Regions from separate parts of the Psychrobacillus sp. AK 1817 genome, predicted to be linked through region 2. Evidence: riboswitches for the same ligand, from Rfam matches in the RefSeq annotation. Region 2 holds a riboswitch; the other holds the start of a gene.

What was found. Region 2 has a riboswitch for lysine ahead of D0S48_RS20175 (aspartate kinase). Riboswitches for the same ligand answer to the same signal wherever they lie in the genome.
Region 1: another riboswitch for lysine. It lies ahead of D0S48_RS18690 (Na+/H+ antiporter NhaC family protein); the one in region 2 lies ahead of D0S48_RS20175 (aspartate kinase).

The regions. Positions count from the first base shown of each region.
Region 1 covers NZ_CP031739.1:3,743,113-3,748,552, forward strand. Annotated here, with positions in the region: gene D0S48_RS18675 (sulfite exporter TauE/SafE family protein) at 1-293, shown strand, start outside; gene D0S48_RS18680 (bifunctional metallophosphatase/5'-nucleotidase) at 339-1,712, shown strand; gene yunB (sporulation protein YunB) at 1,755-2,525, shown strand; lysine riboswitch at 2,576-2,758, shown strand; gene D0S48_RS18690 (Na+/H+ antiporter NhaC family protein) at 2,843-4,405, shown strand; gene lipA (lipoyl synthase) at 4,500-5,435, shown strand.
Region 2 covers NZ_CP031739.1:4,028,214-4,033,653, reverse strand. Annotated here, with positions in the region: gene sdhA (succinate dehydrogenase flavoprotein subunit) at 1-802, opposite strand, end outside; gene D0S48_RS20185 (succinate dehydrogenase cytochrome b558 subunit) at 849-1,460, opposite strand; gene D0S48_RS20180 (YslB family protein) at 1,752-2,165, shown strand; gene D0S48_RS20175 (aspartate kinase) at 2,227-3,447, opposite strand; lysine riboswitch at 3,552-3,727, opposite strand; gene uvrC (excinuclease ABC subunit UvrC) at 3,771-5,440, opposite strand, start outside.

The DNA.
Region 1 (5,440 bases), 290 kb from region 2:
GAGGATCGATGATTGTACCTGCTATGATTTTGTTATTTCTTTTTCCTCCACATGTTGCAGTGGGTACTTCCATGTTTATGGTGTTTTTATCGTCTATTGTCAATTCGGCAACCCATATATCATTAGGAAATGTTCCATGGCTATATACCATACCCGTTATCCCTGCTGCATATATTGGTGCTAAGATCGGTGCAAAGCTGAACAAAAAGTTGAACTCGGAAACACTAGTAACTGCCTTACGGATAGTGTTACTGTTACTTGGAATCCGCTCCATTATTGATGGGCTATTTTAAAAGAAAATTATAAAATGGTTAAAACATATGAAAGAGGTGGAGAGGGTGAAAGAGACGATTTATATTTATCATACAAATGACTTGCACAGTCATTTGGAAAATTGGCCTTCAATCCATCACTTTCTTTCAAATAAAAGAAAGATGCATGAAAAGAAGGATTCCTATCTTATTTTAGATATCGGGGATCACGTGGATCGCTCCAATATTTATACAGAAGGAACTCTGGGGAAGGGCAATGTAAAGCTTTTAAACGAGGCAAAGTATGACTATGTGACAATTGGTAATAACGAAGGGATAACGCTTAGTCATGAGGAATTAGACTCTTTATATACAGAAGCAAATTTTGAAGTAATTGTTTCAAATTTTACTAACTTGGATGGAGAGATTCCTAATTGGGTAAAGCCTTACAAAATTCATCAAACCCCCTCTGGCATTAAAATTGGAATTGTTGCTGCCACTGCAGATTATGGCGTTTACTATGAAAAACTTGGTTGGCATGTACAGGACCCTATACCACGATTAAAAAATGTGTGTAAGGAAATTTCCTCACAAGTAGATATTCTAATATGTATGTCACATTTGGGAAAATCACAGGATGAAATTCTGATTGAACAAATACCCTCATTGGATCTTATTTTAGGCGCTCACACCCATCATTTGTTCGAGGAGGGGAAATGGTTAGGGAACACTTTGCAGGCTGCTACAGGCAAATTTGGTATGTATATTGGACGTGTAATATTAGAGTTTGATCATATTAGCAAGAAGATTGTTTCTAAAGAGGCTAAGGTATATCCGACCGACGAGCTACCCGTACCTGAATATGCAAGCCAACTCCAAATGCGTTGGGAGTATGAAGGAAAAGCCCAGCTTTCTCATACTGTATTTAATAATCCAGTAAAGCTTGAAAAAGAATGGTTTCATGAATCTGAGCTCGCTAAATTTTTTGGGAAAGGGTTGCTCGAATATACAGGTGCTGATTGTGCAATGTTCCCAGCGGGTATATTTTTAAAAGATTTACCGGAGGGACCTGTAACTGCAGGAGACTTACATCAATGTCTTCCTCATCCTATTAATCCTTGTATCATTACATTAAGTGGAGCAGATTTACTAGAGATCATTGAGCAATCAAAAAATGATAAATGGCCTCACCTCGAGGTAAAAGGATTAGGCTTTCGTGGTAAATTCTTAGGTAATGTGTTATTTGAACAAATAGTTGAAAGAGAAGATGGTGTTATCTTAATACAGGGAAGTCCGTTAATTATTCAGGACACCTACCGGCTGGCAACTTTGGATATGTTCACATTTGGATATTTCTTTCCTTCCTTTAAAACAGCAAAAAAACAATATATTATGCCAGAAACAATTCGAGACGTTGTGAAATGGTACGGAATAAAGGAAGAGCATAAGTGCAGGGCATAAAAGACCTTCTTGTTACATAAAAGTAATGAGGAGGTTTTTTCGTTGTTTTATCGAAAAAAGAAGAAACGTTATATATTTTTTAGCACTCAACGTAAATTAGCTATCTTTTTGACATGCTTTCTATTGTCGGTAGCTTGGGTGTTTTATTACATAAATGCCCAACTGACTCCAACTTATTTAGATTATGCAGAAGTACAAACTAATAAGATTGCCTCTATGGTAATTAGTAAAGCGATTAATTCACGTACGGCAAATGTGTTAGACGTAAACGATATTATTGAAGAAGTTCCTTCAGATAGTAAAAATATGGTGACGACTAAGTTTAATACGGAGATTATCAACCGAGTACTTTCTGATACAAATAGTTTAGTGCAATCTCATTTGGAGCAGGCAGAAAAAGGTAATCTTTCTAGCCTTCCCTACTTGGATGATATTGAATATGATAAGCATACGATGGAAGATCAAGGTGGGGTAGTATTCTTTGTGCCGATGGGGCAGGCTACAAATATACCTCTAATCGGAAACTTAGGGCCGAAAATTCCAATTCGTTTCCATGTAATAGGTAATGTTCAGTCCAATGTAGTGCCTACCATAACAGAGTTTGGAATAAATAATGCTTATGTAGAAATTAGTATTCATATTAAAGTAAATGTACAAATCATTGTACCGCTGGCAAGTAAGATGAGTGTAGTTGAACAAAATATCCCTGTTGCAATGGGCTTAGTACAGGGTCAGGTGCCTCATATTTACACCGGAGGAGATGGGTCTGCTGCTCCATCAGTAGAGGTGCCAATACCATTGCCGAAAGATTAAAAAAAAGGCGTTTTTTATAAAACCCTGTTAGAATAGAAAGAAATGAATAATGAATAGGTAGAGGCTGCGAGGCTTAAGAGTAATTTACAGGAGGTTGACACCGTTGATCGTAGATGAAAGGAAGCTTTGCCGAAGCTAAGTATTGATAGTCATAAGATATTTAGTTGGGGTTATTTTGAACAAAAATAACACTGTCATTTATACGCCAGTATAGATGGGGAGCTACAAATGAAGTAAGTATTTAGCTTATATTTCATAATCAAGCCAACCTATATATATTTATAGGTTGGCTTTTCGATTTTTAAGGAGGAACAGTTTTGGAGAATACTATTTTTTCGTTAGTGCCACCATTATTGGCAATTATTATGGTTTTAGTGACTAAAAGAGTTTTACTTTCATTGGGAGCGGGGATTCTTTCCGCCGCATTACTTGTAGAGAATTTTAACCCAGTACAATCTTTTCTTTTATTATGGGACTCATTTAAAGTATCCTTTTGGGATGGTGGGTTAAACGTATATAACATATATATTTTAGCTTTTATATTATTATTAGGAGTAGTAACAGCTTTCGTTAGTCTTTCCGGTGGTAGCACAGCATTTGCTGCTTGGGCTATCAAAAGAATCAAAACAAAAAGAGGATCTAAACTTTTAACTGCTTTTTTGGGGATTATCATTTTTGTGGATGATTATTTTAATGCATTAGCAGTTGGACAAATCGCAAGACCAATTACAGACTCTCACAAGGTTTCTCGTGCAAAGCTTGCTTATTTTATCGATTCCACCTCTGCACCGGTTTGTGTAGTGTCTCCAGTCTCTAGCTGGGGAGCTTTCCTAATCAGTCAGCTAGGAGTGATTTTTGCTACACATGCGGTGACTGATTATACACCGCTGGAGGCATTTGTGTTAATGGCACCGATGAACTTCTATGTAATCGCGACATTAGCATTGGTCTTTTTTACAGCATGGACTGACTTTGATTTGTTTGAGATGAAAAAGCATGAAAGACGAGCGATGGATACAGGCGTACTTTTTGACCCGGAGAAAACAAATCCTGGAGATTTAGAGGGTGATTTCCCGGAAAATAATTATGGTAAGGTGATTGATTTATTACTTCCTATTATTTCTTTAGTGGTTGTCACTTTAGGAAGTATGTTTTGGACAGGTTATAGCCTTTCAGGAAAAATTTTAGACATCTTTATAATCTTTGAACATACAGATGTACCTCTTTCGTTATTTATAGGGGGACTGACAGCTAGTATAATCGCAATGATTTTATATATGCGCCAATTTAAAACGAACCCAGAGGCAAACATGACTTACGTGTGGAAAGCAATATGGACAGGTGTTAAATCTATGCTTCCAGCTATTTTGATATTAGTGTTTGCTTGGTCGTTGTCTTATTTAATCACAGCTTTAGAAACTGGAGCATTTTTAGCTACTTTAGTTACGGAAAACAATGTACCAGTAGGTGTGATACCTGTATTAATGTTTGTGTTAACAGCATTTATGGCTTTTGCAACTGGATCATCTTGGGGTTCTTTTGGTATCTTACTTCCTATTGGAGCGAGTATCATCATGGCGATTGAGCCTCAATTATTGCTTCCAGTCTTAGCTGCTGTTTTAGCAGGAGCAGTTTTTGGAGACCATTGCTCACCAATCTCCGATACGACCATTATGTCTGCAACAGGAGCAGGTGTTAATGTAATTGACCACGTAATGACTCAGCTGCCCTATGCTATTATTAGCGCAATTATTGCAGCAGTAGGTTACTTGGTACTAGGCTTAACAAGCTCTGTCATGATAGGGTTATTAACAGTTATAATTATAATTATTTTGTTATTTGCCTTTTGGTCGATTAGAAGCAAAAGAGTGGTTCAATAGTTCTGCCCGTTGATTTTAGAAGGTTGTTTGAATTCTAATAATATGGTACATTGACATCAGTAAAGTCAGATTAATGGGAATGGGGTATGGAATCGTGACAGCGTGTAAACCGCCAAAAGAACAGCATGAACGCAAGCCTGACTGGCTAAAAATAAAGTTAAATACCAATGAGGATTACAAAGGCTTAAAAAAATTAATGCGTGAAAATAATTTAAATACAGTTTGTGAAGAAGCAAGATGTCCAAACATTCATGAATGCTGGGGATCGCGACGTACTGCGACATTCATGATTTTAGGAGCTGTGTGTACAAGAGCTTGTCGTTTTTGTGCTGTAAAAACAGGTCTTCCTAACGAGTTAGACTTAGCAGAACCAGAACGAGTAGCAGATTCAGTTGTCATTATGAATCTAAAACACGTAGTTGTAACAGCGGTAGCCCGTGATGATTTAAAGGATGGTGGTTCGGAGGTCTTTGCAGAGACAATTCGAGCAATTCGTCGAAAAAATCCTTTTACAACTATTGAAGTATTGCCTTCAGATATGGGTGGTATTGAGCAAAACATTCGTAATATAATGGATGCTAAGCCGGATATTCTAAATCATAATATTGAAACAGTACGACGTTTAACTCCAAGGGTTAGAGCGCGTGCTCAATATGACCGATCTTTAGAATTATTAAAACGTGCCAAGGAAATGCAACCGACTATTCCTACGAAGTCTTCGTTAATGCTAGGTCTAGGGGAAACATTTGAAGAAATTATCGAGGTTATGGACGACTTACGTGCTCACGATGTAGATATCATGACTATTGGGCAGTACTTACAACCAACAAAGAAACACCTTAAAGTACAAAAATATTATTCACCAGCTGAGTTTGGAGAATTACGTAAAATTGCCATGAGCAAGGGCTTCTCTCATTGTGAGGCAGGACCACTTGTAAGAAGTAGTTACCATGCGGATGAACAGGTAAATGCAGCAGCGAAGCAACGACAACTGCAAGGTGAGGAATTACTAGCTATTCAAAATAGCTAATGGAT
Region 2 (5,440 bases):
GTTTGCCGTCTTTGTATGTCCAAATACGTCCACCCTCACCACGAGCTGATTCTGACATCAGACGTAGTTTATCATCTCCAGGGATTGCAGTTGGGTGAATTTGAATGAATTCCCCGTTTGCATAGTAAGCTCCTTGTTGATATACGATACTTGCTGCAGAGCCTGTATTAATAATAGAGTTAGTTGTTTTACCGAAGATGATCCCAGGTCCACCTGTTGCCATGATTACTGCATCTCCACGGAAAGCACGGATTTCAGATGAGTTAAGGTTTTGCGCTTTAATACCGCGACAAGTACCTTCATGGTCTTTTATAATACCCAGGAATTCCCAGCCTTCGTACTTCGTTACTAATCCTTCTACTTCATAACGACGAACTTGCTCATCAAGCGCATAAAGTAATTGTTGACCAGTTGTTGCACCAGCAAATGCTGTACGGTGCATTAAAGTTCCTCCAAAACGACGGAAGTCCAATAAGCCCTCTGGAGTACGGTTGAACATAACACCCATACGGTCAAATAAATGGATGATTCCTGGAGCGGCATCAGCCATTGCCTTAACTGGGGGTTGGTTTGCTAAAAAGTCTCCACCATATACAGTGTCATCTAAATGCACTGCAGGTGAATCCCCTTCACCTTTTGTATTTACAGCTCCGTTAATACCGCCTTGAGCACAAACAGAGTGTGAGCGTTTAACAGGAACTAATGAGAATAGATCTACTTGTGTGCCTTCTTCAGCAGCTTTCATTGTTGCCATTAAGCCAGCTAATCCACCGCCGACAACAATAAGTTTACTTTTTGCCATGCTATTTCACTCCTTAAATTTATAGTAGCTTAGGTGTAGAAGGGTCTTATACGAATGCTAAAAGTGCTTGTACACCAACTACAGATAACGCTAAGAAGATTACTAATGTTACATAAGTTGAAATTCTTTGAGATTTTGGTGATTGTGTAATTCCCCAGCTTATAAGGAATGACCAAATACCGTTAGCTAAGTGGAATGTAGCTGAAACTACCCCAACAATATAAAACGCTAACATCCAAGGATTCGATAAGATTTCATTCATCATATTGAAGTTAACTTCTTTTGCACCAATTGCTTTTTGGAAACGTGTTTCAAAAATGTGCCATGCAATAAATACCACTAGGAAAATACCTGTGAATCGTTGTAAAATAAATAACCAGTTTCTTAATGTGCCATATCTATTTGGATTGTACTTAACAGTAAATGCAATATAGATACCATAAAATGCATGGAATAATAAAGGAATATAAATTACGAAAATTTCCAGCAATAGCACAAATGGAAGGCTTTCCATAAAATGAGTAGCTTTGTTAAAAGCCTCTTCTCCTCTTGTAGCAAAATGGTTAACTACTAAATGTTGCGTCAAAAATAATCCAACTGGAATAATCCCTAGTAAAGAATGTAATCGACGCATGTAAAATTCGCGATCTTTCGACAAAACAGTAACCCCCCTCAGATTTCCAATTAGCGATGATTAAATTATTGTAATAGAACAATAAATCATCACATGTTCACACCTTCTTGTTACGAATTTATGACATATCCATTGTACTCTCATCATTTTGGAGCGTCAAGGTATGTTTCTTTATTTTATTCATCTTTCAGACACATTTCCCTATAATGATTAGATTAACTTTTCACAAAGTATTCCATCCCCGAGAAAAATTTTATGTTAAAATAGATTCATAGTTTTTTATTTACATTTTCTTTTAGAAAGAAGGGTTGCTGCTTGAATGAAAAAGAACATTCACATGTAACTTCCTTTGGATACGAAATAATAAGAGATCACGTGCTTGCTTCTATTCTCGGAAAACATGAAAAAGATATTTTATACTGGGCAGGTAAAGACCTCGCTCGTAAATTTCCTCTCTATTCAATGGAAGAAGCCATCTCTTTCTTCCAAGAAGCTGGTTGGGGAAAGCTTGAATTAGAAAAGACTTCAAAGGATTCGGCTCATTACATATTAGAAACCTTTAATTTGCCTCAAAGTGGGATTAGCAGAAGTCATAGACTAGAGGCAGGTTTTCTTGCGGAGCAGCAGCAAAAAATTGGCGGCTATGAGACCGAGTGCTATGATGAGCTTGTCAAAAAAACTGGAATGGTCACTTTTCATATAAAATGGGATTTAAAGAGTTCGCGATAAAACAGCATGTATACAAAAAAGAGGATTGTAGGTAAAACGACAATCCTCTTTAAATATAGAATTATCGGCTGATAGCCAATTCAAATTCATTATGCAGGGCATTAGCAGCTTGGATCATATTACCCTGGGGGACTACTACAGAAACTTTAATCTCTGAGGTGCTTACCATTTTGACAGGTATGTTCTCCTTACTAAGACGGTCAAACATTTGGGCCGCAACACCTGGATTAGATACCATTCCTGATCCTACTATCGATACTTTAGCTAGGCCAACCTCAAAATCAGCAAAAGTAAAACCTAAAGTTTTTTTATTTGTTTCTAAAACCTCAATTGCTTCTGAGAGTGATTCCTTTTTGATAGAGAACGAAACTGTAGGCTTCATTCCCTCAACGATTGATTGGACAATAATGTCAACGTCTATATTATTATTAGCAAGTGTAGTGAAAATGGAAGCTAGCGAACCATTAAAAGGCACTTCATACTCTATAGTCAAACGTACTATATCTGATTCAAACGCTACCCCACGTACTACTAAATTATTTTCCACATCTACTTCCTCCTTTAAAATTGTTCCTTCTGTTTCTTCATAGCTTGATCGTACTCTAAGTGGTATTTTATAATTTTTAGCAAACTCCACTGCTCGGGGGTGCAACACTCCAGCGCCTAAATTGGCTAACTCTAACATCTCATCATATTCCAACTGCTCTAGTTTTCTAGCATCTAGTACATAACGAGGATCTGAAGTATAGATCCCATCTACGTCTGTGTAAATATCACATATTTCTGCATCTATCGCAGCTGCAACAGCAACGGCAGTAGTATCTGATCCTCCTCTTCCTAAGGTAGTGATTTCCCCCGTCAAAGAAATCCCTTGAAATCCTGCAACAATTACTACTTTGTTTCCTTCAAGAAATTCATTTATCTTGTTGCCATCTAGTTGACTGATCTTCGCATTTCTATGTACATCGTCTGTTTGGATGCCTGCTTGCCAACCTGTGAGAGATAGGGCTTCCACACCAAGTGAGTTCAATTGTATTGCAAGCAAGGACATCGTCACTTGTTCCCCTGTTGACAACAACATATCCATCTCTCTTTTTACAGGACTATCGGTGATTTTACTTGCCAACAAATTTAAATCATCAGTTGTTTTACCCATTGCAGAAACAACTACTACAATATCGTGGCCTTTTTCTTTTTCATTTTGAATCCTTTTTGCGACATTCGTTATTTTGTCGAGAGTGCCTACAGAAGTTCCGCCAAATTTCATAACAATTTTACTCATTAACCTATCTCCCCTTTTGTCTCTGTCGGGATACAATAAAAAAAGCTTTCCACAAGATTGCGGAAAGCTAACTCTTCTCATACACGGTCAAAAAACAATTGCCCATGTGAGATAGCCCTCCAGAATATATATTCTGACAATCCTGCATCTCTTAAATACAGAACCAACATAGAAAAGGAAAAGCTCTTCTATATTTCGGCGAACAACCCTTTCCTAATCCCTCAATGGATCTTTCATCCTCTTGATTAGTACTATTGCAATTCGCACCTCTATCTTCACTGTTTGAATAGTGAATATTAAATTGTTTTAAAGATAACATAAGATTATTCAGAAGACAATAAATTTTTCTGAAAATGAGCGATTAGATTATCTGCCAATTTACTAGGAAGCCCAGATTCGATTAACTCTTCCCTAGATGCAGCTTGCATTCGTTTAACGGAGCCAAAATGCTTGAGTAGTAGTTTTTTTCGCTTTGGTCCGATTCCTTCTATTCCATCTAATGAAGAAGCAATCGTATGCTTCCCTCTTTGTTGACGATGGAATGTGATAGCAAAACGATGGACCTCATCTTGAATCCTTTGTAATAAATAGAATGCCTCGCTAGTCCGCTTCATAGGTATAATCATTAAGGGATCACCATACAGCAAAGAAGAAGTTTGGTGCTTAGTATCCTTGGCTAGTCCTGCAATAGGTATATCTAAGCCCAATTCATCCTCAATAATTTCGCGAGCAGCCTCGATTTGTCCTTTACCACCATCAATAATGATAAGGTCAGGAAGTGGCAGTCTTTCTTTTAGGACTCTTGTGTATCTTCTTCGAACAACCTCGCGCATCGCTCCGTAGTCATCATGCTTGGCTGCTGTTCTAGTTTTATATTTACGATAATCTTTTTTATATGCTCTGCCATCAACAAAAACTACCATGGCTGAAACTGCATCTGTCCCATGGATATGTGAATTATCAAATGCTTCGATTCTGCTTGGCATGCTAATTCCCATCAACTGACCTAATTCCTCTACAGCCCCAATTGTCCGCTCCTCTTGACGTTCGATTAAGTGAAATTTTTCTTTCAGTGCAATTGAAGCATTTTTTTGAGCCAGATCTACTAAGTTCTTTTTTGCTCCCTTTTGTGGAATAATGACCTTCATTTGCAGCAGCTCAGACGCCAAATCCAAATCGGTAGTATTTGGGACGAATATTTCCTTTGGCTTGATGTGTTCAGGTTTGGCATAAAACTGGCCTAGAAACGTAAGAAACTCTTCCTCCGGGTCACGATACATCGGGAATAGAGACACATCTCTTTCTATCAGTTTACCTTGACGCACAAAAAAGACTTGGACGCACATCCACCCTTTGTCTACTGAATATCCAAAAATATCACGGTTCGTGAAATCATTCATCGTCATTTTTTGTTTTTCCATAACTTGATCAATGTGGGCAATTTGATCGCGGTATTCTTTAGCTCGTTCAAACTCAAGCTGTTCCGCTGCAGCGTTCATTTTTTCAGTCAGTTCTTTCTTGACCTTACCATGTCCGCCATTAAGGAAACTAGAGATTTCGTGAATTATTTCTGTGTATGTTGGTTCATCAATTTCCTTTACACATGGAGCTAAGCATTGACCAATATGATAGTAAAGACAAACTTGACTAGGTAGCTTTTGACACTTTCTTAATGGATATAGTCTATCTAGCAGCTTTTTCGTTTCATGGGCAGAATGGGAGTTTGGATAGGGTCCAAAATATTTCCCTTTGTCCTTTTTTACTTGTCTTGTAATAATTAGCTTTGGGTTCTTTTCCCCTGTAATTTTTATATATGGGTACGTCTTATCGTCCTTGAGCATGATATTGTATTTTGGATCATGCTTTTTGATCAAATGGAGCTCCAAAATCAATGCCTCTAGCTCAGACGATGTAACGATATATTCAAAGTCCACTATCTCTTGTACTAATCTTTGAGTTTTTCCATCATGTGAACCGGTAAAATAAGATCTTA